DNA from 4 places in the uncultured Sphingobacterium sp. genome. Region 1 is predicted to be linked to each of the others. Evidence: riboswitches for the same ligand, from Rfam matches in the RefSeq annotation. Region 1 holds a riboswitch; each other region holds the start of a gene.
The links. Region 1 has a riboswitch for S-adenosylmethionine ahead of metF (methylenetetrahydrofolate reductase [NAD(P)H]). Riboswitches for the same ligand answer to the same signal wherever they lie in the genome.
Positions count from the first base shown of each region.

Region 1 (5,312 bases):
TTTATAAAGAATAAGCATATCCCCAAGCTTATTCAAATAAATAGCGGTATACGAACTATTGCAGTAATTTCTTATCTTGGTCTGTATATTATTACTGGCCATAATTATTGATTTATTTTGAAACCGTTATTACTGCTGCTATTCCTATTCTCGTTGTCTTCTTGTGCTTTCTTTGGGAAGAAAAAGGACTTTCCTGAAGGCAATTACCAAATGATATTGGGCTATTCAAATGAGGAGTATCATAAAGTAAAAAGAGAATCACCCCAAAATGTGGAGGCAGATGTCTATGGTAATGACCCTACGATATACCGGTCCTTTCTCTCCCTCCATGATAAAGACAAATTTGTCATGGCGATCGATGATATCCTACTCTTCGGTAAGTATAGATTCGACGGCGATCGATTAGAATTGACCGATGAGAAAAAGGGTAGTCTCGCTTTGGATATTGTTAAGGTAAAAAACGATTTTGTTCAGCTGAGAGGTGATTTTTCACAGTTTAGCTCAGCACGTGTGCCCACAAGTGAAAAACTTTATATCAACTTTGCGTTAGATAAAACCCCTATCCGGGAGACCCCGAGCAAATTTGATAGCCAAGTGAATCTATGGCGAAATGCCCCTGTAAAATCAGAAAGTGAAATGGAGATAAAAGCCAGGGCATTGAATTTTGTAGATTATTCTATCGCTTATTTCCAGCACATATCAAGTTCAGGCACACATCACGATTATCGAATGGATGGTGTTGAATCACCCATTATTTATGCTGAGAATGGCATCGTGCTCAAGGCATGGGCAGATGTTCCCGATTCTTGGAAAGAGTTATTTTACAACGAAAAAAATGCATTACTCGCCTACAAATATTTATTTGATGGTTTTAAATATGGATCGAAAGAGGAGTACCATGTTACGGGACTCTTACTGATTACATTTTATCTCAAAAATCTACGGAATTCCCTGGCGGCGAATCTTTAGCCAATCTATTGTGGCGTAGTCAGTCGCTTCGTTGTCGATGATCCTCGACCGTTAATTTTATCTTTTTTTAGAGTCTTTTATATTTGGTGGAGCCTAAATTCCTGTTGTTGCCTGGAAATAAACCTGAAGCCGTATTTATTGCAATCTTTTTACCGCTATTTTTGCTTTTTCGAAAAAATATTTTTGTCTTTTGATTTTTTAAAACGATATTAGCAACGCTTATAGAGAAAGGCCGAGGGACTAGACCCGTTGAAGCCTTAGCAACCTGTATTGTTCAAGGTGCTAAATTCTACCCTACTCCATGTGGGAAAGATAAGTTACATGTAGATAAACGATTCCTCGACGTGTGCGTTTCGATGTAAGCCAACCAAACTAAAAACAGTTTTTTAATGAAGATTATCGATCATATCCAGAATGCCAAAGGAAAAACATTGTTTTCTTTTGAGCTATTGCCACCGGCGAAAGGGCAGGGCATCCAAAGTATTTTTAAAACCATGGATGAACTGATGGAGTTTAAACCTCCTTTTATCGACGTAACCTACCACCGGGAAGATTATATCTATAAAGAGCATGCGAGTGGATTACTAGAACGCGTTTCCTATCGTAAACGTCCTGGAACAGTGGCGATATGTGCTGCAATCATGAATAAATATAAGGTAGATGCGGTGCCCCATTTGATATGTGGTGGTTTTACAAAAGAGGAAACTGAAAATGCATTGATCGATTTGAACTTTCTGGGGATAGATAACGTCTTGGTATTGCGGGGAGATGCACGTAAGGGCGATGCCGATTTTATACCGACCGATGGTGGACATGCTTTTGCAACAGACCTACTGGAACAGGTAACTGATATGAATAAAGGAAAGTATCTGCATGAAGACATTATCACATCGGAAAAGACTGATTTTTGCATCGGAGTAGCGGGCTATCCCGAAAAGCATTTTGAATCGCCAAATTTCAATACTGATTTTAAATACCTGAAACAAAAAGTCGATATGGGAGCAGAGTTTATTGTGACTCAGATGTTCTTTAATGTTGAAAAATACAAGGAGTTTGTAACAAAATGTAGGGACAACGGAATCCATGTCCCTATTATTCCAGGGTTAAAACCACTGACAACGAAAAAACAGTTGGTGACCTTACCAAGGATATTTCATTTAGATATTCCGGAGGAACTGAGCGATGCTGTCTCAGCATGTAAAACGAATGCCGACGTCAGACAAGTAGGTGAAGAGTGGTTGGTGCAACAATGTCAGGAGCTAATTAAATTTGGCGCTCCGGTTTTACATTTCTATACGATGAGTAATCCTGGTCCAACAAAGAAGATTGTCGAAAAACTAGCCTAACTCATAAAAATAAAACGAAAAGGGAGCGCATAAGCTCCCTTTTTTTATGGTAGTATTCGTTGTGAAAGCCTAAAATATGTCCAGAATTTTGATAGTGTGGTTTAGGTCGATCTCTATATTTAGGGTTTAATAGCCTGTTTGGTTTAATAGCCTGTTTATAGTCAGATACTTGTGTTAAATAGTGTTAATTAACTTATTGGAGTCAGGATAACTTTTTAACTTAAAGTGCTAAAAAGGATTTTAACAATAGACCAAATTGACCTTATGACGTACACTAGATTAAATTCTCTACTCGGCTTTGCTTGCGGACTAATTGCTACATGTGTATATATCGCCACCGTTGAAAAGACGGTAAGCTGGTGGGATTGTGGTGAATTTATTGCCTGTGCCTACAAGCTGGAAGTGGCACACCAACCGGGAGCACCATTATTTCTTCTTATTCAGAATATATTTTCCAACCTGGCTTTGGGTAATGCAGGTAAAATCGCCTATTGGATGAATATTGGATCCGCAATCTGCAGTGGGCTTACTGTTACATTTTTATTCTGGACAATAACAGCAATTGCCAAAAAGATACTCAACAGGCAAGAGAAAGTTCAATTATCGAATTATTTCCAAATTTTTGCTGCGGGCTTAGTTGGTGCAATGGCTTTCTGCTTCAGTGATTCATTCTGGTATTCGGCTGTTGAATCCGAGGTATATGCGATGTCTTCATTGTGTACAGCGATTGTTTTTTGGGCAATTTTAAAGTGGGAAGTCCGTGCAGATGAGGAAGGTAGCGATCGTTGGCTGGTTTTTATTGCTTTTGTTATGGGCCTTTCGATCGGAGTGCACTTATTAAATCTGTTAGCAATTCCGGCTATAGCGATGGTTGTCTATTTCAGAAGGGCAGGACAGGTTAGTGCGAAAGGTACAATAAAAGCTTTCTTGGTTGGAGTGCTGATCTTGGGGGCCGTTTTGTGGGGAATTATTCAATGGTTGGTCGGTCTCGCAGCTAAGGTAGACCTCTTGTTTGTAAACTCGCTAGGTTTGGGCTTTGGCTCAGGCATCTTCTTCTTTTGTCTGCTGTTGGGGAGCTTCCTCATTTATGGGCTATATTATTCTTATAAAAAGCGGCAATACACACTGCATACCGGGCTGCTGGTCTTTTGTTTTATTCTATTTGGTTATAGCTCCTATACCATGGTTTTGATCCGTGGAAAAGCCAATCCGTCGTTAAACAATAATGCGCCGGACAATGTGTTTTCTTTTTTGGGTTATCTGAGCCGGGAGCAATATATCCGGGAACCTTTATTCAAAGGACCCAATTATGATTCACAAGTCGTTGGTGTCGAGAGTAAAACCGGTTATCGCAAAGATGAATCAGGGTATATTCCTTTTAGTCAGGTCGATAAGTATACGTTTGATAAGGAAACTTTCTTTCCCCGCATATATAGTCAAGATGGAGCCCATCAGGCTTATTATAAGAGTTACCTCAATTTGAAGGAGGGGCAGCAGCCACAGTTCTCTGATAATTTTAAGTTTTTTTTTAATTTTCAACTGGGCGATATGTACACCCGATATTTCTTGTGGAATTTTGTCGGTAGACAGAATGACAGGCAAGGGTATGGGACCTATAGTGACGGCAACTGGTTGTCGGGGATTAAACCATTGGATAATTGGCGTTTGGGAGGGCAAGATAAAATATCCCAATCACAGGAGCATGACCCGAGCCGAAATACCTATTTTTTCCTTCCATTGCTACTGGGAATAGCCGGAGCGATCTGGTTGTACCGAAACAATAAACCTTATACCTTGGTCTTGACCTTACTGTTTGTGTTTACGGGAATAGCGATCGTTGTTTATCTCAACCAAACTCCTATGCAACCTCGGGAACGAGATTATGCTTACGTAGGATCTTTTTATGCGTTTGCGATCTGGATCGGACTGGGAGCAATAGCATTTGTTCGGTTTCTCAATCGTTTTGTACAAACACGGTACGCGTTAGCGACAGGTATTTCTTTCGCTTTATTGGGCGGTCCTATTATTTTGGCCCATCAAAATTGGGATGATCATAATCGTTCTGAAAAATCGCTGGCAAGGGATATGGCACGTAATTATTTAGAATCCTGCGCTCCAAATGCTATTCTATTTACCTATGGAGATCATGATACATTTCCTGTATGGTATTTGCAAGAAGTGGAAGGAGTACGGCCGGATGTTCGGGTTGTGGTATTAAGTTATCTGACTGGCGATTGGTATATGCAGCAGGCGAAGCAGCCGACGTATCAAGCGGCAGGTCTTCCCGTGACGATCCCAGCTGAAAAGACGAAAAAAGGCGTTCGTGATTATATCCCTTTTGTGGATAGACAGCTTGATAATGCGGTGGATATACAGCAATTATTGCAGTTTGTCACATCGGATGATCCGGAGTATAAAGTTCAGCTGAATTCAGGTGATATGGAAAACTATTTCCCTTCCAAGAAAGTCCAATTGCGCGTTGATAAAGAGGAGGTGGTTAAGAAAAATGCGGTTCCGGCTTATTTTCAGGATGCTATTGTTTCTGCAATGGAATGGGAAATTCCGAATGATCATCTGACCAGGGCGGATTTAACCCTGTTATCGGTGCTTGAAAATAACCATTGGGACAGACCGATTTATTTTTCGAACATGTTGCCAAGTGACATTAAATTGGGCCTGGATAAATACCTGGTCAATGAGGGCTTTACTTCCCGATTGATGCCTGTTGCTGCTGCAGATCAGTCGACAGGAAAACGAAATGAGCAGGCCGGGCTAGTTAACATGGAAGCATTATATAACAATATTATGCATACATATCAGTGGGGCAATGTTAAAAATGCACAGTATTTAGATACTGATTCGTTTCGCTTTACAAGTATGTACGCCCGCGATATATTTGGAAAAGCCGCCCGGATGCTCTTGGCCAATGGTCAGGTCAAACAAGCTGGGGAAGTAGCGAAAAAAGCATACGATCAATTACCTGATCGCGTATATGCG
Region 1 covers NZ_CAXYKD010000005.1:174,911-180,222, forward strand. Annotated here, with positions in the region: gene rimM (ribosome maturation factor RimM) at 1-14, shown strand, start outside; gene ACHWSC_RS04240 (hypothetical protein) at 118-969, shown strand; SAM riboswitch class I at 1,186-1,288, shown strand; gene metF (methylenetetrahydrofolate reductase [NAD(P)H]) at 1,359-2,315, shown strand; gene ACHWSC_RS04250 (DUF2723 domain-containing protein) at 2,580-5,312, shown strand, end outside.

Region 2 (5,312 bases), on a different contig from region 1:
TCAGCATCTTGCCAAGTTTAGCGATCTACTTATTGGGAGCGCAAGCGAGCACGGCAATTGGAATCGGTGTCGGATCGTTGTTAACAACACTCACAGATCCTCCTGGAAACAGAAAAGATAAACTTTCTTCTGCTCTCGTATGTATTCCCACCTTTTTCGTTGCATCATTGTTTACAGCGATTGTATTTCCGTATCATTGGCCCTTGGTTATATTGCTAGCGGCGGCCGGTTTTATATGTACGTTATACGGTATTTTTGGAGCTCGTTATGCTGCAATTGGAAACATGACATTGATTCTCATGAGTTTTGTGATCGGAATGGCCCCGCAACCCCCTCTTGCAGTTAGTTTACAGATTACAACAGGATCCATTATATATTACTTTTTTAGCCTTTTACAGGCCTATATACAACCTTATCGCTCGCTAAAACATGCGATGGCCAATGGTTTTCATGGATTATCCCAATTTCTATTGATACGATCCCAGTCTTACGATCCCGATATTCCTTTGAATATTACGTACAGTCGCGTAGGCAAAATTCATGGCCAGATCAGCGAACAACAGGAACAAATCAGGTCCCTTCTTTTTCGAGAAAAAAAAATCATAAGCCAACAGTGGCATAAAAGCAATTATTGGCTCAGTCAAGTTTATGGGTTAATTGACCTCCATGAGTTAATTATTGCACTTGATCACGATTATGATGCGATTCGCAAAAACCTTGCAGACACAGGCAGCCTCCCTTTAATTCGTCAAACAATCAAATTATTAGCTTTAGAAATTGATAGCTTTTCACAACCTAACAAGCGGTTTCGGTATGCACATCAATTATATCACAATAACTTTAAAATTAATGCCCTCTTACAGGATTTAAAAGAAATTCAAGAAGAGCAGGCCGGTCAAGCAAAAAGTATATTATGTTCGATCATAAGCAACATCGAAGCAATTATTGAAGTACTCAACCGAATTCAGGTGGCTTTTTATCAAAATCAGGAAATCCAGGATAAGATTGACAGCAGTGAGTACCAACAATTTATCAATCGACCTTTGTGCAATTTCGCTGATCTAAAAAGTAAACTCCATCTGAATAACCCGCTTTTTCGATTTGCCGTTCGGATGGCTCTTCTTTTTGGAACAGGCGCATTGATCGGTATTTTATTTTTGGATTTTAAATATACCTATTGGATCTTACTGACGATCGCTATTGTTGCCAGACCAGCATTTTCAATGACAAAAAAGCGTAATATAGAGCGTATTGTAGGCACATTCTCGGGTATAATCGTTGGCATATTCTGCTTAATTGCTATTCATTTTCTCCCGGCTCTCCTTACCATAGCTGCATTAGGTCTTTTCGGATTCTTTTTATTCAATCGATCTAATTATATGGTCAGTGTCATCTTTATTACCTTGGGAATTGTAATTGCGCTCAATTTGTTTGAAGGCAATATCAATCTCATTTTAGGCAGCCGAATACTTTTCACACTCATTGGAGCATTCTTAGCTATAGCAGGTTATTTCTTGATCCCCGTACGCCAGAGCACAGGCATGGTTCAGCTGGCAAAAGAAGTATCCCTTTACAACGAACATTATTTCCAGATCATCAATAACCGTCTGTCGGACGAGAGACAAAGTTCGTTTGATATACGGCTGGCTCGCAAAAAAGCGCAGACTGCCATGGCCCTGTTTTCAGACGCTATCAATCAAATGAAAAAAGAACCCGAACACAAATGGATGGATTGGTCACATATCCACCATTTTCAGGCACTCTCTTATCAGGTCAACTCCCATTTGGTGGGTCTTTCGCTATCGTTAAGCAAAAAGACGAATCGCCACCTGACGTATGATATCCATAGTAGAATTGATGCACTTAAACCTCTTTTAACAGATTTAAATCAAATTGCAGAACGGATCAACTTAAAGAAATCATAATATCCGATTGGCAGTTACTTATCAAGTTTCATCGGACAATATGCGATCCGATGCGTATGTTATTCAAAATTCCTTTAACTAAAAAACAGCTTTTCTTTTGCTTTAATAAAAAAAGAGTTTATATTTGTATCGTCTTCGAAAGAAGATTTCTAATCAACACCTCCCTTAATCAGTAGGTCTTGATTTATAAAGAAGTGGCGAGAGACTGGCTCAATGACCCACTGGCAACCTTCAATTTGTTTGAAAAGGTGCCAATTCCTGTCCAAAACAATATCGTTTTGGAGCATATAAATAACATAAGACAATGATTATTAAACTACTGAAGTCCATTAAAAATTCAGGTTCAACACAAGTGAGCCGCACGATAAGCGAAAGTGTAAGCCATCATACAACTGTATTGATGCGAATGCGTATGCATATGCACTTCCATGCTTGTTAAAAATCATTTCCTTTTTCTTGGATAAAGATTTAACAGACCCTTCAAGGAGGTGTGTATGCTTCTCTTTTTACTTAGCAATTTCTTTTTGAACCCTTAAAATCTGATATATTATGTCTTCAAACAAAAATTTAAAATTCGAAACTCTTCAGGTTCACGCTGGCCAAGTCGCTGACCCTACTACGGGATCTAGAGCAGTTCCTATATATCAAACAACATCTTTTGTATTTGAAAATGCCGAACACGGCGCAAACTTATTTGCATTAAAGCAGTTCGGCAATATTTATACACGGATTATGAATCCTACTACGGATGTTTTCGAACAACGTATTGCGGCACTTGAAGGTGGAGTCGCGGCTGTTGCTGTTGCGTCTGGCCAGGCGGCACAGTTTATTGCATTAAATAATATCTTGGAAAGTGGTGACAATTTTGTTGCCGGATCCAACTTATACGGCGGTACATTCAACCAGTTTAAAGTTTCTTTTAAACGCCTGGGCATCGAAGCTCGATTTGCAACGGACGCCGAGGCAGATAAAATTGAAGCCCTCATTGATGATAAAACAAAGGCCATCTATGTTGAAACAATTGGAAACCCAAGTTTCAATATTCCAGACTTTGAGAAAATTGCTGCAGTAGCAAAAAAATATGACTTACCGTTAATCGTCGATAATACTTTTGGAGCTGGGGGTTATTTATTTAAACCTTTGGAGTATGGTGCAAATGTGGTTGTTGAATCGGCAACTAAATGGATCGGTGGACATGGCACAAGCATTGGAGGTGTCATCGTCGACGGCGGAAACTACAATTGGGGCAACGGAAAATACCCTCAATTTTCCGAACCATCTGAAGGCTATCATGGCTTAGTTTTTTCCGAAGTTTTCGGTGAAGGCGGACCGTTTGGAAATATTCAATTTGCCATTCGGGCACGTGTGGAAGGGCTTCGGGATTTCGGACCAGCACTCTCCCCTTTCAATTCATTCTTATTATTACAAGGCCTTGAAACCCTGTCTTTGCGGGTGCAACGCCATGTAGACAACACTTTAGAGGTAGCTAAATGGCTTGAGGCGCATCCACAGGTAGAAAAAGTAAACTATCCGGGCTTAAAAAGCTCTCCGAGCTTCGCTAACGCACAAAAATACCTTAAAAATGGCTATGGTGCAGTACTTTCTTTCCAACTCAAAGGTGACGCAGCACAGAAGGCCAATAGCTTTATCGACAGTTTAGAATTGATCAGTCACCTGGCCAATGTTGGCGATACGAAGTCATTGATTATCCATCCAGCAGCGACTACTCACCAACAATTAAGTGATGAAGATCAAGCCAATGCTGGAGTGTTCAAAGGTTTATTACGTCTTTCTGTCGGAATAGAACATATTGATGACATCAAAGCTGATTTACAACAAGCTTTTGATAAAATTAAATAATCAGATTTTTTCGGCCTAAACTTAAACGTAAAATGAGTAAGCATATTTATCTGCACCCGGAGCCTTTTGTATTTGAAAATGGAAGAGAGCTTACTGATTTACAAATCAGTTATGAAACATTTGGCAAACCCAATGCAGATCGCAGTAATGTGATCTGGGTTTGCCATGCACTAACGGCCAATGCAGATGTACTGGATTGGTGGTCAGGTCTTTTTGGAACAGGTGAATTATTTGATTCAAACGATTATTATATTATCTGCGCCAATGTCATAGGATCAGCATATAATAGCAGTAATCCGCTATCTGTAAACCCAGCTACTGGACAGCCTTATTACCTATCTTTTCCTGAATTTACAGTAAGAGATTTGATCAATGCACATCAATTTCTTGCAGACCACCTGGATATCAAACAAATAGAGATCCTTATTGGGGGCTCATTGGGCGGTCAACAAGCATTGGAATGGGCTGTATCGCACAGTATAGCCATCAACCATCTAATCGTTGTTGGAACAAATGCCGTCCATTCACCATGGGGTATTGCATTCAATGAAAGTCAACGTCTTGCCATTACAACTGATCGAACCTTTTACGCCAATCATCCCGACGGCGGAGCTAAGGGTTTAAAAGTTGCACGCGCTATGGCACTGTTGTCTTACCGCAACTATACAACGTATGCCAACACACAAAAGGAGGATGATAACGAAAAACTCGATCATTATAAAGCATCCTCCTATCAAAACTATCAGGGTGAAAAATTGGTAAAACGCTATAATGCGTACAGCTATTACTTCCTAACCAAAGCAATGGACAGCCATAATTTAGGTCGTGGGAGACGATCTATCGAATCCGCTCTAGCGAGCATCGACTGTCCAACTTTAGTGCTGAGCGTCAATACAGATTTGTTGTTTCCTCCACAAGAGCAACAATTCATCGCTCAACATATTCCGAATGCCCACTATCAGGAGATTGAGTCTACTTATGGCCACGATGGATTTTTGATCGAAACAAAAAAACTCACTAAAATCATCAGCAGCTTTCTGCGGGAACAAAAAGAATACATCAACGAATTAGTATAAGAGAATAAATAATATATAAGAGAATTTAAGAAGAGATATGAGTAATAAATTAACAATAGGGATGTTTGGGTTTGGTGTAGTAGGCCAAGGTCTTTACGATATCATCAAAACCAAAAACCTTAATCTGGAGATCAAGAAATTTGTCATTAAAAACGGAGATAAAAAGCGCTCGTTACCAGCAGATCTATTTTCTACCGATGCCGAAACAATTTTAGGTGACCCAGAAATTAATACTGTTGTCGAACTGATAGATGATGCCGAAGCGGCCTATCAACTAACTGTTCGTGCCTTGAAATCGGGAAAAAATGTGGTATCTGCCAATAAAAAAATGATTGCAAGCCATTTGGAAGAGCTGGTTGATATCCAACATGAATATGGCACCAGTTTATTGTATGAAGGTGCCGTTTGCGGAAGTATTCCCATTATACGGAATTTAGAAGAGTACTATGAC
Region 2 covers NZ_CAXYKD010000003.1:98,888-104,199, forward strand. Annotated here, with positions in the region: gene ACHWSC_RS02405 (FUSC family membrane protein) at 1-1,925, shown strand, start outside; SAM riboswitch class I at 2,107-2,219, shown strand; gene ACHWSC_RS02410 (O-acetylhomoserine aminocarboxypropyltransferase/cysteine synthase family protein) at 2,475-3,785, shown strand; gene metX (homoserine O-acetyltransferase) at 3,818-4,861, shown strand; gene ACHWSC_RS02420 (homoserine dehydrogenase) at 4,899-5,312, shown strand, end outside.
Region 2: it holds a riboswitch for S-adenosylmethionine, as region 1 does, so the genes downstream of both, ACHWSC_RS02410 (O-acetylhomoserine aminocarboxypropyltransferase/cysteine synthase family protein) here and metF (methylenetetrahydrofolate reductase [NAD(P)H]) in region 1, are expected to answer to the same signal.

Region 3 (5,312 bases), on a different contig from region 1:
TGGGGAGGGTATGGTCAAGATACAGCGGGAAAAGTTAAAGCGGTTGGGATTTGATTTTAAGTTCCATACACATACTTTTTCCAATAACAAGGGACAGACCTATAACTTTATTTATGAAACAGGCTATCTGTTGCTGGAGAATGATTGGGTATTGATCGTTCAAAAGAAACCGCTATGATTTTGAATGCAATAAATTCATTTGTATTGGTTTAGTTTGCAGCACTGAGCTTGGCCTTCCTTATTGTGATATAATTAAAAATAGTGAAGGTAAGAATCAATATGTAGTAGCATACTGGGATGAGTAAAAAATAGGCGCTATTGAATATATCGCTTAAAAAAGGCGGTAGTGAAATCTTAAAAAAATCTGCAATAATAATATAGCCTATGAAACTTCCGAGAAAAAATAGTCCAACAGCATGTATTACAATTATTTTTTTTAGGTGCTTACTGTATAAGGCGTCTTTATTTTGCTTCGTATAGCCCATAATCGCTGGGACCAATAATCCTAATAATGGATTGACCAAAAAGGTGAGCGATGCTAAATATAGCGCTTTAATACTTCCTGTTTGATTGTTGTCGATACTGATTTGATTTACATTTGGCATAATGAGTTGTTCTAAAGGTATTTCTAAGATTTGACTGATCTGTTTGAGACTAAATCCGCTGATTTCTTCAGTGCCTTTTTCGATGCGTTGCACTGTTCTTAGCGATACACCCGCCTGATCGGCGAGTTCCTGCTGCGTTAGTCCCTTACGTTTTCTTGATAGTTTGATTAATTGATTAGCTGATTGACTTTCCATAGTCTAAAGATGGGAAAATAGTCATTGAATTTCAGCAAAATTGATGCGACAATAATATGCCAATATCGTGCTTTAAGATATAACAGATTAATAATCAAAAGTTTTTGGGAATTTGGTAAATATTTTGAATCTTTGCAATTTAACAGAGTAATTAATAAAAACGGAAGAATATGTTTGCAATATTAGAAAATCCCGCTTCGTCCACAGAGAAGATTCTCGGGAATATTCTTCGGAATACGGCCCTTTCCTAATCTTCTTTCTTAATACGTTAAGTAACCTACGTTGATATTGGCTAAAAATTGGCTCTCTAAATGGTGGCCCACGGTTCCAATATGCTTAGCTTATTATGGAGTTTTAGAAATCCAGTTAATTTCAAGTTGATTGTGAAAGCTGGATATGAATGTTATGTTTTAGAAAATTTTATGAATTCAGTAAATAAATATGTCCTTCAGGCACTGGATAACTATCCTATGTATTTGGAGGAGACCATGGAATCCTTATCCTATGCGCTGTCTTATGATGAATCCAATACAATGGCGCTGTGTTTGATGGGAAGAGTTCATGCCGAACAGCTATTGGACTATGAACAGGCAAAAAGGTATTTCCAGGAAGCTTTGGTGCATAATGTGCAGGCATTGGAGGTATATCCTTATTTCATTCAGACACTGATTGATATGGGGGAGTATGAAGCTGCAAAAAAGACGATTAAATTTGCTTTGACACTTCCGGCTATGCCCTTGACAGGGATATGGATCAAGAAAGCTCTTTTATTTGAAAAATTGAGAAAATACAAAAAGGCATTGAAGGCGTTAAAAATGGCACAACTTGAGAATGTTGATCTTGATTTTTCGTCAAGCCTGAAGTCGATTGAAGATCGGATTAAGGGGAAACAGGAAATTAAGAACGGGAAAGAAAAGGAAAACAAGAAAGAAAGGAAGAACACTCGAAAATAGTATCACATTATCCGAATGACGGTTTTTGTTTCGAACCAAGGTCCAATAAAGAAGCCCTAGATGAAATTTCATCTAGGGCTTTATCAATATAGTTTAAGAATTATTCTGCTCTTAAGATTTTCGCAGCCTCAACCATCGACTCTAAAGCCGCTTTGGTTTCTGGCCAAGCACGAGTTTTCAAACCACAGTCAGGGTTAACCCAAAGTTGTTCTGCTGGAACTACTGCTTTTGCTTTACGCAATAGATCTACCATCTCATCTTTGCTTGGAACACGTGGTGAGTGAATGTCATAAACACCTGGACCAATATCGTTTGGATATTTGAAATCACCAGCGAAAGCATTCAACAATTTCATTTGAGAACGTGAAGTCTCAATCGTGATGACGTCAGCATCCATTGCAGCGATATCTTCGATTACATTATTGAACTCAGAGTAACACATGTGTGTGTGAATCTGTGTATCGTCTTCTACATTTGATGAAGAAACACGGAAAGCACGTACTGCCCAGTTCAAGTAATCTTTTTGATCAGCTTTACGTAGCGGTAATCCTTCACGGATTGCTGGTTCATCGATTTGTATGATTTTGATACCTGCTTTTTCCAACGCTTGTACTTCGTCTAAGATCGCCAATGCAATTTGGTAAGTCGTTGTTGAACGCGGTTGGTCATTACGTACGAAAGACCATTGTAAGATGGTAACCGGACCAGTCAACATACCTTTAACCGGACGGTTAGTCAATGATTGAGCGTATGAAGACCAACGGACAGTCATATCTTCAGGACGGTATACATCACCATAGATAATCGGAGGTTTTACACAACGTGAACCGTAAGATTGTACCCAGCCGTTTTGTGTGAAAGCGTAACCAGCCAATTGTTCACCGAAGTATTCAACCATGTCGTTACGTTCGAATTCGCCGTGTACTAATACGTCGATATCCAATTGCTCTTGAAGACGGATTGTGTTTTCAGTTTCTTCTGCGATTGCTTTATCGTACTCTGCCTGCGTGATAGCACCTTTTTTCAGGTCTGCTCTCCATTTACGAACATCTTTCGTTTGTGGGAATGAACCAATAGTTGTGGTAGGGAATGCTGGCAAGTTGAACTTCGCTTGTTGCGCTGCTTTACGGTCAGCAAATGCTGAAGTACGTTTCGCATCGTCATCAGTGATATTGCTTGTACGTGTTTTAACCTCTGGTTTGTGGATCAGTGGAGAAGTACGACGGCTTTCAGCCGCAGCTTTGTTGGCTTCGAAGCGTTTTGCTGTTTCAGCATCAACTTCACCTTCTGCTAATACGGCTAAGTCTTTTACCTCAGCTAATTTTTGTTTAGCAAATGCTAACCAGTTTTTTACTTCAGCTGGTAGCGATTGCTCATTGTGTTCATTGTCTAAGTCAAAAGGAACGTGCAACAATGATGAAGAAGGAGCTACCCATACACGGTCTTTTCCTAATGCATCAACAGCTTGTTTGATTTTAACCAATGATTTTTCGTAATCATTTTTCCAGATGTTACGGCCTTCAACAATACCCAAAGATAATGTTAATGAAGCAGGAACTTTAGCTAGTACCGTATCCAATTGGTTTTCACCGCGTACCAAATCCAAATGTAAAGCATGGATAGGTAGGTTAACTGCGATATCTTCGTTATCTTTTAAAGCTTCGAAGTAAGTCGTCGCGATTAATTTGATATTTTTTGCTGCTGCAGCTAATTTTTCGAAAGTGGGTTGATATAAAGCTTTTACTTTAGCATCTAAATCCAATGCTAAGAAAGGCTCGTCAATCTGAACATATTGCGCACCGGCCTCAGCTAGTTTAGCTAATATTTGCTCATATACTGGAACAAGTTTATCCAATAAATCGATGCGGTCGAAGCCAGCTTCTTTTTCTTTACCGATCAAAAGGTAAGTGATAGGACCTAATAGAACTGGTTTAGTATCGATGCCCAATGATTTTGCTTCGTTATATTCATTTAAGAACTTTTCGGACGTCAATTTGAATTCTTGATCTTTTGTAAATTCTGGCACCATATAGTGGTAGTTGGTATCCAACCACTTGGTCATTTCCATTGCTGTCACGTCGATTCCTTCTTGTTGGAAACCACGCGCCATGGCAAAATATAAATCTAAGCTGTAATTGTTGTCTACTTTATTCAATAAAGAATGGTAACGAGCAGGAATTGCACCAACAGTAAGGGTTAAATCCAATACTTGATCGTAAAAAGAGAAATCATTGGAAGGGATCAAATCTATTCCAGCATCTTTTTGTGTTTTCCAATTGCCTTCACGAATTTTTTTTGCTGTGTCCAATAATTCCTCAACAGAAGATTTTTTAGCCCAATAGGCCTCATTGGCTTTTTTCAATTCGCGGAACGCGCCCACACGAGGGTAACCTAAATTGTTAGTCAATAACATAATGAATGTTTTTAATATTTCTTTTTCAACTATATTTCTTGCTAGAGAGAGAAGGACACACTAGAATTCGGTGACTTCGGCTTATCATTCCCATATCAAGTAGGGTAGAATTTAGCACCTTGTCAAGGGACAGGTTGCTAAGGCTTCATCGGGTCTATTCCCTCTGCCTTTCTCTATAAGCGACGCTAAGTTAGAACATTTCTTTTTGAAATGCAAATTTTTTATAAAAGTGCATCAATTTTTTATATTCTACTAAGAATAAAATTGTTTTGTTCTTTTCTTTTCATCCATGATTTAGTGTATGCCATGTTTCAATACGCTGTGTAGCATAAAAAATGGGGAATGACTGTTTCTCATTCCCCATTTTTTTAGCTCACCAAAAGTTTGTAACCTTTTCCGTGCACATTGACAATTTCAACTTTACTATCTTCTTTTAGATATTTACGAAGTTTACTGAGAAATACATCCATACTTCTACCCGTAAAGTAGTTGTCATCATGCCATATTTTTAATAAAGCTTCTTCTCGGGTCAGCACATCATTTTTCTTTAAACAAAGCAAGCGCAGTAGTTCCGCTTCTTTGGTGGATAGTTTTTGCATCTGTCCTTTGTAAGAAATTTGCTGACTTGTATAATCAAAGAAATAATCGCCAATTTCAAATTTATCAGCAACCACTTCCTCTTCTTTGTCTCGAACACTGCGCTTCAGTAAAGCATTGATGCGGAGCAATAATTCCTCCACTCGAAAAGGCTTTGTGATATAATCATCTCCCCCTAATTCAAAGGCTTCGGTTTTATCTTCCATCATCCCCTTTGCTGTGGCAAAGATAATAGGAACAGTGTTGTTTGTTTTTCTGATTTCACGTCCAACTGTAAATCCGTCCTTTTTTGGCATCATGACATCGAAAATACAGAGGTCGTAGTTATTTTTTTTGAATTGAGAAATCGCTTCATCTCCATCCGTGCATAATGTGACGTCAAATTTTCCCTTTAATTCGAGATAGTCTTTTAAAAGATCCCCCAAATTAGGATCATCTTCTGCTAATAATATCTTTTGCATAATGATTATATTAATTTTCACCAATGTCCCTTGATGCTGATAAATCAGCTTTCCTCAACCTTTGAAATTTTTTAAAGAGGAAATATAC
Region 3 covers NZ_CAXYKD010000032.1:47,275-52,586, forward strand. Annotated here, with positions in the region: gene ACHWSC_RS14890 (hypothetical protein) at 1-178, shown strand, start outside; gene ACHWSC_RS14895 (helix-turn-helix domain-containing protein) at 210-800, opposite strand; gene ACHWSC_RS14900 (hypothetical protein) at 1,223-1,753, shown strand; gene metE (5-methyltetrahydropteroyltriglutamate--homocysteine S-methyltransferase) at 1,854-4,166, opposite strand; SAM riboswitch class I at 4,245-4,348, opposite strand; gene ACHWSC_RS14910 (response regulator transcription factor) at 4,535-5,224, opposite strand.
Region 3: it holds a riboswitch for S-adenosylmethionine, as region 1 does, so the genes downstream of both, metE (5-methyltetrahydropteroyltriglutamate--homocysteine S-methyltransferase) here and metF (methylenetetrahydrofolate reductase [NAD(P)H]) in region 1, are expected to answer to the same signal.

Region 4 (5,312 bases), on a different contig from region 1:
CAGATCCAGTAGCCGGGGAGATGGAAATAATTTTTCCATAAAATTTTTGATCCGGATACGCGTCGGCAACCACCTCAACCCTATTGCCAAGATGCAAATAACGCAGTTGTGTTTCCTTAAAATTAGCGGTTACCCAGGTTGGGGTTTCTCTATTGACGATAAAGCCCAAAACTTCACCAGCACTTATCATTTGACCTTTTTCAATCGTGCGTTTGCCAATCTGTCCATCGTAAGGTGCGCGAATAACGGTATACCCAACATCAAGCCTTTTACGGCCGACAGCAGCCGTCAAACGAACACGTTCGGCATCCACCACACCTTTTTTCATATCCACATCATGCACACGCTCCTGTGAAGCCTGTAATTTATGCTTTAACGAAGCCAGCTCACTCTTATACACATCCAACGTCGCTTTTACATCCTCCAGTTGCTGTGCCGTTGCAGACTTTTCCTGAAACAAATAATTATATCGATCATATTCCAACTGTTGCTTGGTTACCCGAGCCTCCCCGGCAGCAATTGATGTGCGTAAAGACTCATGTTCCGCCTGGAGAATTTCCTTTTGACTATGAAGAACATTGATCTCTGCAGCTTCCTTATTGACGGATGCCGCTACCTGATCAGCCTCATATTTATATTCCTTATTATCTATAAGCAACAAGGTATCACCCCGTTTAACCAATTGATGATCGTGATAATGCACAGAAACCACATATCCTCCTACCCGAGAAACAATGGGATTGATATACTGTGTTACCTGTGCATCATTTGTGTAGGTATACCGCAGTCGCATCCATAATGCTTGAGCGCCCCATAACAACAAAGCCAACAAGACAATTCCGGCCAACCAGTTGGTGATTCGAGTGAGTTGTGCCTCCACAACTGTTCTACGTGATTTAGGTTTCATTAGATAGTACCCTTCAAAAATTCGATAAAATAATAATGTTTCTGTATCGCAATATGTGCGGTTTCAAGATCAAAAAGTGTTTTTAGGTATTGCATATCAGCATCCAAGAGATCCGTAATCAAAGCCGATGATTTAAAATACCTGTTTTTTATAATTCGTGCATTTTCCTGCGCCAACGCCTTATTGTTTTGACAGACGTCCTGCTGCTTAATAGCCAATTGATAATCCAACAGGGCCTGTAACAGCTGATTTTCCAAAATCTCCTCCTCATGATGGTGTTTTACCTCTTGTCGATCCAATGCGATCTGTGCTCCGCGCACCACGTTTTTATTGAGATAAATTGCCGAGATCGGTATGGTTAATTTGAGCCCTGTGATACTCAGATTATACCAGCTGGGATTATAGGGATACAAGAAGACCTGTGGATTGGCAAAGGTAAATGTACTGGTCAACCCCAACTCAGGAAGATAATTTGATCGCGCCTGTTTGACCGACAATTTCTTCAAAACAACTTCCTGTTCGGATTTTAGGAGGGAAAAAGCATGGCTTCGCGCTTCGGCAACAAGCGCTTCATAGCCGGGGCTCTCCACTTTAAAAGGTTCGGTCAAGGGGATAATCTCTGCTGTAATACCGCCAATAAGCTGCAGCTTCTGATTTGCAGCCTGAATATCATGACCGATCTGCACGAGCAACAGTTCCCGCTTCGAAAGCTCCAACGAAATACGCAAGACGTCACTGTGTAATACCACGCCCGCCTTATACAGATGCTCAATCTCCTTGAGCTGTACCCGTTGATCAGCAATATCCTGCTCGATTAAAGATCGGTTACTATACGACAGTTCCAAATCCAAAAAAAGATTGCAAACCTCCAATTTCGTCTGCGCTGCGGCATTCTTCCAATCGATTCTGGCCAGCTCATTTTCCAATTTTTTGGACTCTATTTTCATTAGGTCCCGATGCCCATTGTAGAGGTTCAGATAAAAATCCAGGCCGCTATCGTACAAGTAATGAATGATATCATGCTGGGAAGGTTTATTTAAAAGCCCCTGGTCATACACAGGCATATTACTTGCATAACTAGCAGAAGCTCTGGCGGAAATCTTAGGGAGCAACTCCATGCGTTGCTGCTGTACTGCCACCTCAGTTTCTTTGAGCTGCAAATAAGACTGCTCGATGTATTTACTGTTCTGTAGCGCTTTGTCGATCATGTCTTTCAGGGACATGCGCAAAGAATCGAGGGCGAAGGTGTCCGAAATAGCGCATACTAACAATCCCATGGTTAGTATGCCTTTTGCCCAATAGGGAGGAAAAAAGTTCACGTGTGCTATGTAATTTTTTTGCGTTGCAAACTTAGACACTTATTGGAACTTGGATTTCTTCACAAACGCCAATATGTTATGGAAAAAAGACATTTTTTCATCAATTCAAACAAAAAGACCAATATCTGCCAATAAGCCCTTAGAATCTCCTTTTTTATAGCACATAAAAAAGGCCTTTCAAATCGTGATTTGAAAGGCCTTTCTCGACGGTATAATAATAGATTATCCGTATAAGGAATCTTCTATTGCATTCCACAGCTGGATTCTTTTTTGTAGCGCAATTTTACTGATCTCTTTCATTTCTGTCCATTTAACCTCATCGTCCTTCGCAAGATCTGTGATCATCTGCATCGCCAACGGTCCATGCTCGTCGCCGTCAAGATCAATATGGCGTTGAAAATAATAAATAAAGCTATCCAGATTGGCTGTAGGAAAGTTTGTTTTAATTTCTTCCAAAATAGAGGTAAACATTCCCGGAATAAGGTCTTCACGTCCAAATGTAAATGCTGCAGCAATTTTATGCACCTCGCCCTCAGCAATCACTTCGAATGTAAAATTCAAAAAGTCTTTGATCCGCTTGTCCAATGTGGTCGTTGCAATGACATCGAATATGTTGTTCGATTTTTTGGCGTGAGCAATAAATTTGTTGACGAGATGAAGGTCGGCACCCATGGCATCCATGGCGTCCAGATACATCTCAAAATGGCTCAAACGGCGGCCATCAATGTATTCATCCGACTCCTCAGCCAATACAATTTCGTTGATTAGATAGCGCGTTGATGGATGCTCACTCGCAAACCAAGGTAAAGTCGTACAGGTCAATTTAATCTGTAAAGCTTTTAGTAAAGACATAAAATCCCATACAGCGTACACATGCCCTTCTGTAAAAGAACGTAGATTCTTGATCGTTTTGATCTTACGATATAAAGGGTGTTGCAATAATACCTCGCGTTCGGCAGCAATGTATTCGTTAATTTCCGCAATTCTATTCATGGCGCAAAAGTATTGTCTTATCTCTGTTTTTAAAAGTATTTTCGATGAGATTACAGTAACATGATAAATTTTTCGACCAGCTATCCGCTTCATAACCAAATCACAGCCAACAACGCGCCTCGCTTTTGACCTCCCTATTCCTGTTGTTAGCGCTCATTTACCCTTAAAAACAAAAATATTTTTTATTATAAAAAATAATCTACTATATTTGTAGAGTATTCAGAATTGCATGATGCAATACCAACCGAGTGCAGGCACCGCGGTGGTAAATTAATACGGGTTTCGACCAAAATAAACGTCGCTGAACGATTATTTTCCCAACAAGATCTGGATACAGTTTATGGTTTAATCCTTTAAATTTTTAAATTGTATGGCTACTACAACAAATCTTTACCAACACTTACTGGAAAAATTCAGTTATTACTCAACAGATGAACTGATCCAGCTCAACAACGACACCATCTTAGGACAAGGCTGGGGTTCAGCCAAGGCAACCTTTAGAACAGCTTTGATCAGTACATTCTCCAAAAGAGGACTAGATCTTTCCAACATTATTTCCAAGGAAGACGGTTTTACCTCGGTGAAACATGTCCCTGTACGCTTGGAACAGAATGTCCTGATTCCTTTACAGTAATCGTTATCGGCAAAAAAAGCGCGCATCGAAAGGACTTCGTGCGCGCTGCTGTCGTTGGTTTAGGAAATTGCCGATTTAAAAGAAGGCAATAATCTTATTATTTATAGTTTGGATTCTGAATTAATACACCTGCACTTTTCTCAATTTCTGTTTGTGGTAATGGCCAGCGGTAAAATTTGTCCTCAAAATGATAGGGCACTTTACTGTCTTTGACCGCATTGAGTACTTCGCCTGCGATATGCCAACGAATCAGGTCGTAATGCCGTAGTCCTTCGAAAGCAAGTTCAACCCTTCTTTCGTGACGGATACGGTCGCGCATTTTTTCCTTGGTATAACCGGCAGGGAACCCAGGCATCTGAACGCGGCTCCTCAAGGTATTCATGGCATCGTAAACCGATGGGTCTGGTCCAGCGATTTCATTTTGTGCTTCGGCATACATCAATAACACCTCCCCAAACCGCAGTACAACCGCATCCTGTTGGCTCAATGTTGAAAAGCCAAAAGGTAAGTTGGCCGGATCCAAAAATTTCAGCACCCCATAACCTGTAGGCCGCGGATTGGACGGTGTATGGATCTTACCGCCGCCAAAGTCGGGATGATCCACGAAAATTGTTTTGCTCAAGCGCGGATCCCTATCTTTGAAGGGATTGGCTCGGTCAGTCAAGGGTGATTCACCATAAGGCAAACCATCTTTGCATTCATAAGTATCCACCAGGTTCTGTAAAGGTGAAGCAGCGATCCAATCGCCTAGGTACATGTCCCAGGGGGCTGTATTATTCGGTGCCAGAAAATTGACCGAAAAGATAATCTCAGTATTGTTCTTCTGTGTTGCATCGCGAAAGACATTTTCAAAAGCCGTACTTAGGGTATACTCTTTCATGACATCGCTGCATAAGTCTTTTACCTCTTTCAAGATTGCTAAATCGGGCACCCCTTTGTCACCATAAGCCGCAAACAGTAAAACCCGTGCTTTCAAAGCTTTTGCTGAACTCGCGGTCGCATGCCCCCCATTATTGAAATAAGGTTTAGCCGCTAAGTTAGCGATCCCAAAATCCAGATCAGCGCGAATCTGTTTTAGGATATTCTCCGCAGTTTCCTTTGGCTGACGCTGATTCTCTAGACTGAGGGAGGTCAGCACAAGCGGCACCTCACCATAAATACTGTACAATTGGAAATAAACAAAAGCACGGATAAAGCGGGCTTCGGCTTCCATATTTTTCTTCTCCCCATCGTTCATATCGGAGCCGTTATAGCCCTGAAGCTTCTCGATCAGGCGATTGGCACGTCCTATTCCCACATAAGCATCGTTATAAATTCCGGTTTCATACCCCCCTGTGGTCGGATTTAAATTCCCACCTACGATTTCATTGACGCTGCCTGAGTTGAACTGATTGTAGCCATTGTCGGTCAGACAGTCCCGGAAAGGCATCCCATAGGAGAACGTCTCACTCTGCAATGA
Region 4 covers NZ_CAXYKD010000008.1:111,125-116,436, forward strand. Annotated here, with positions in the region: gene ACHWSC_RS06640 (HlyD family secretion protein) at 1-907, opposite strand, end outside; gene ACHWSC_RS06645 (TolC family protein) at 907-2,184, opposite strand; gene ACHWSC_RS06650 (DUF3050 domain-containing protein) at 2,449-3,219, opposite strand; SAM-I-IV-variant riboswitch at 3,430-3,523, shown strand; gene ACHWSC_RS06655 (5-oxoprolinase) at 3,590-3,853, shown strand; gene ACHWSC_RS06660 (RagB/SusD family nutrient uptake outer membrane protein) at 3,951-5,312, opposite strand, start outside.
Region 4: it holds a riboswitch for S-adenosylmethionine, as region 1 does, so the genes downstream of both, ACHWSC_RS06655 (5-oxoprolinase) here and metF (methylenetetrahydrofolate reductase [NAD(P)H]) in region 1, are expected to answer to the same signal.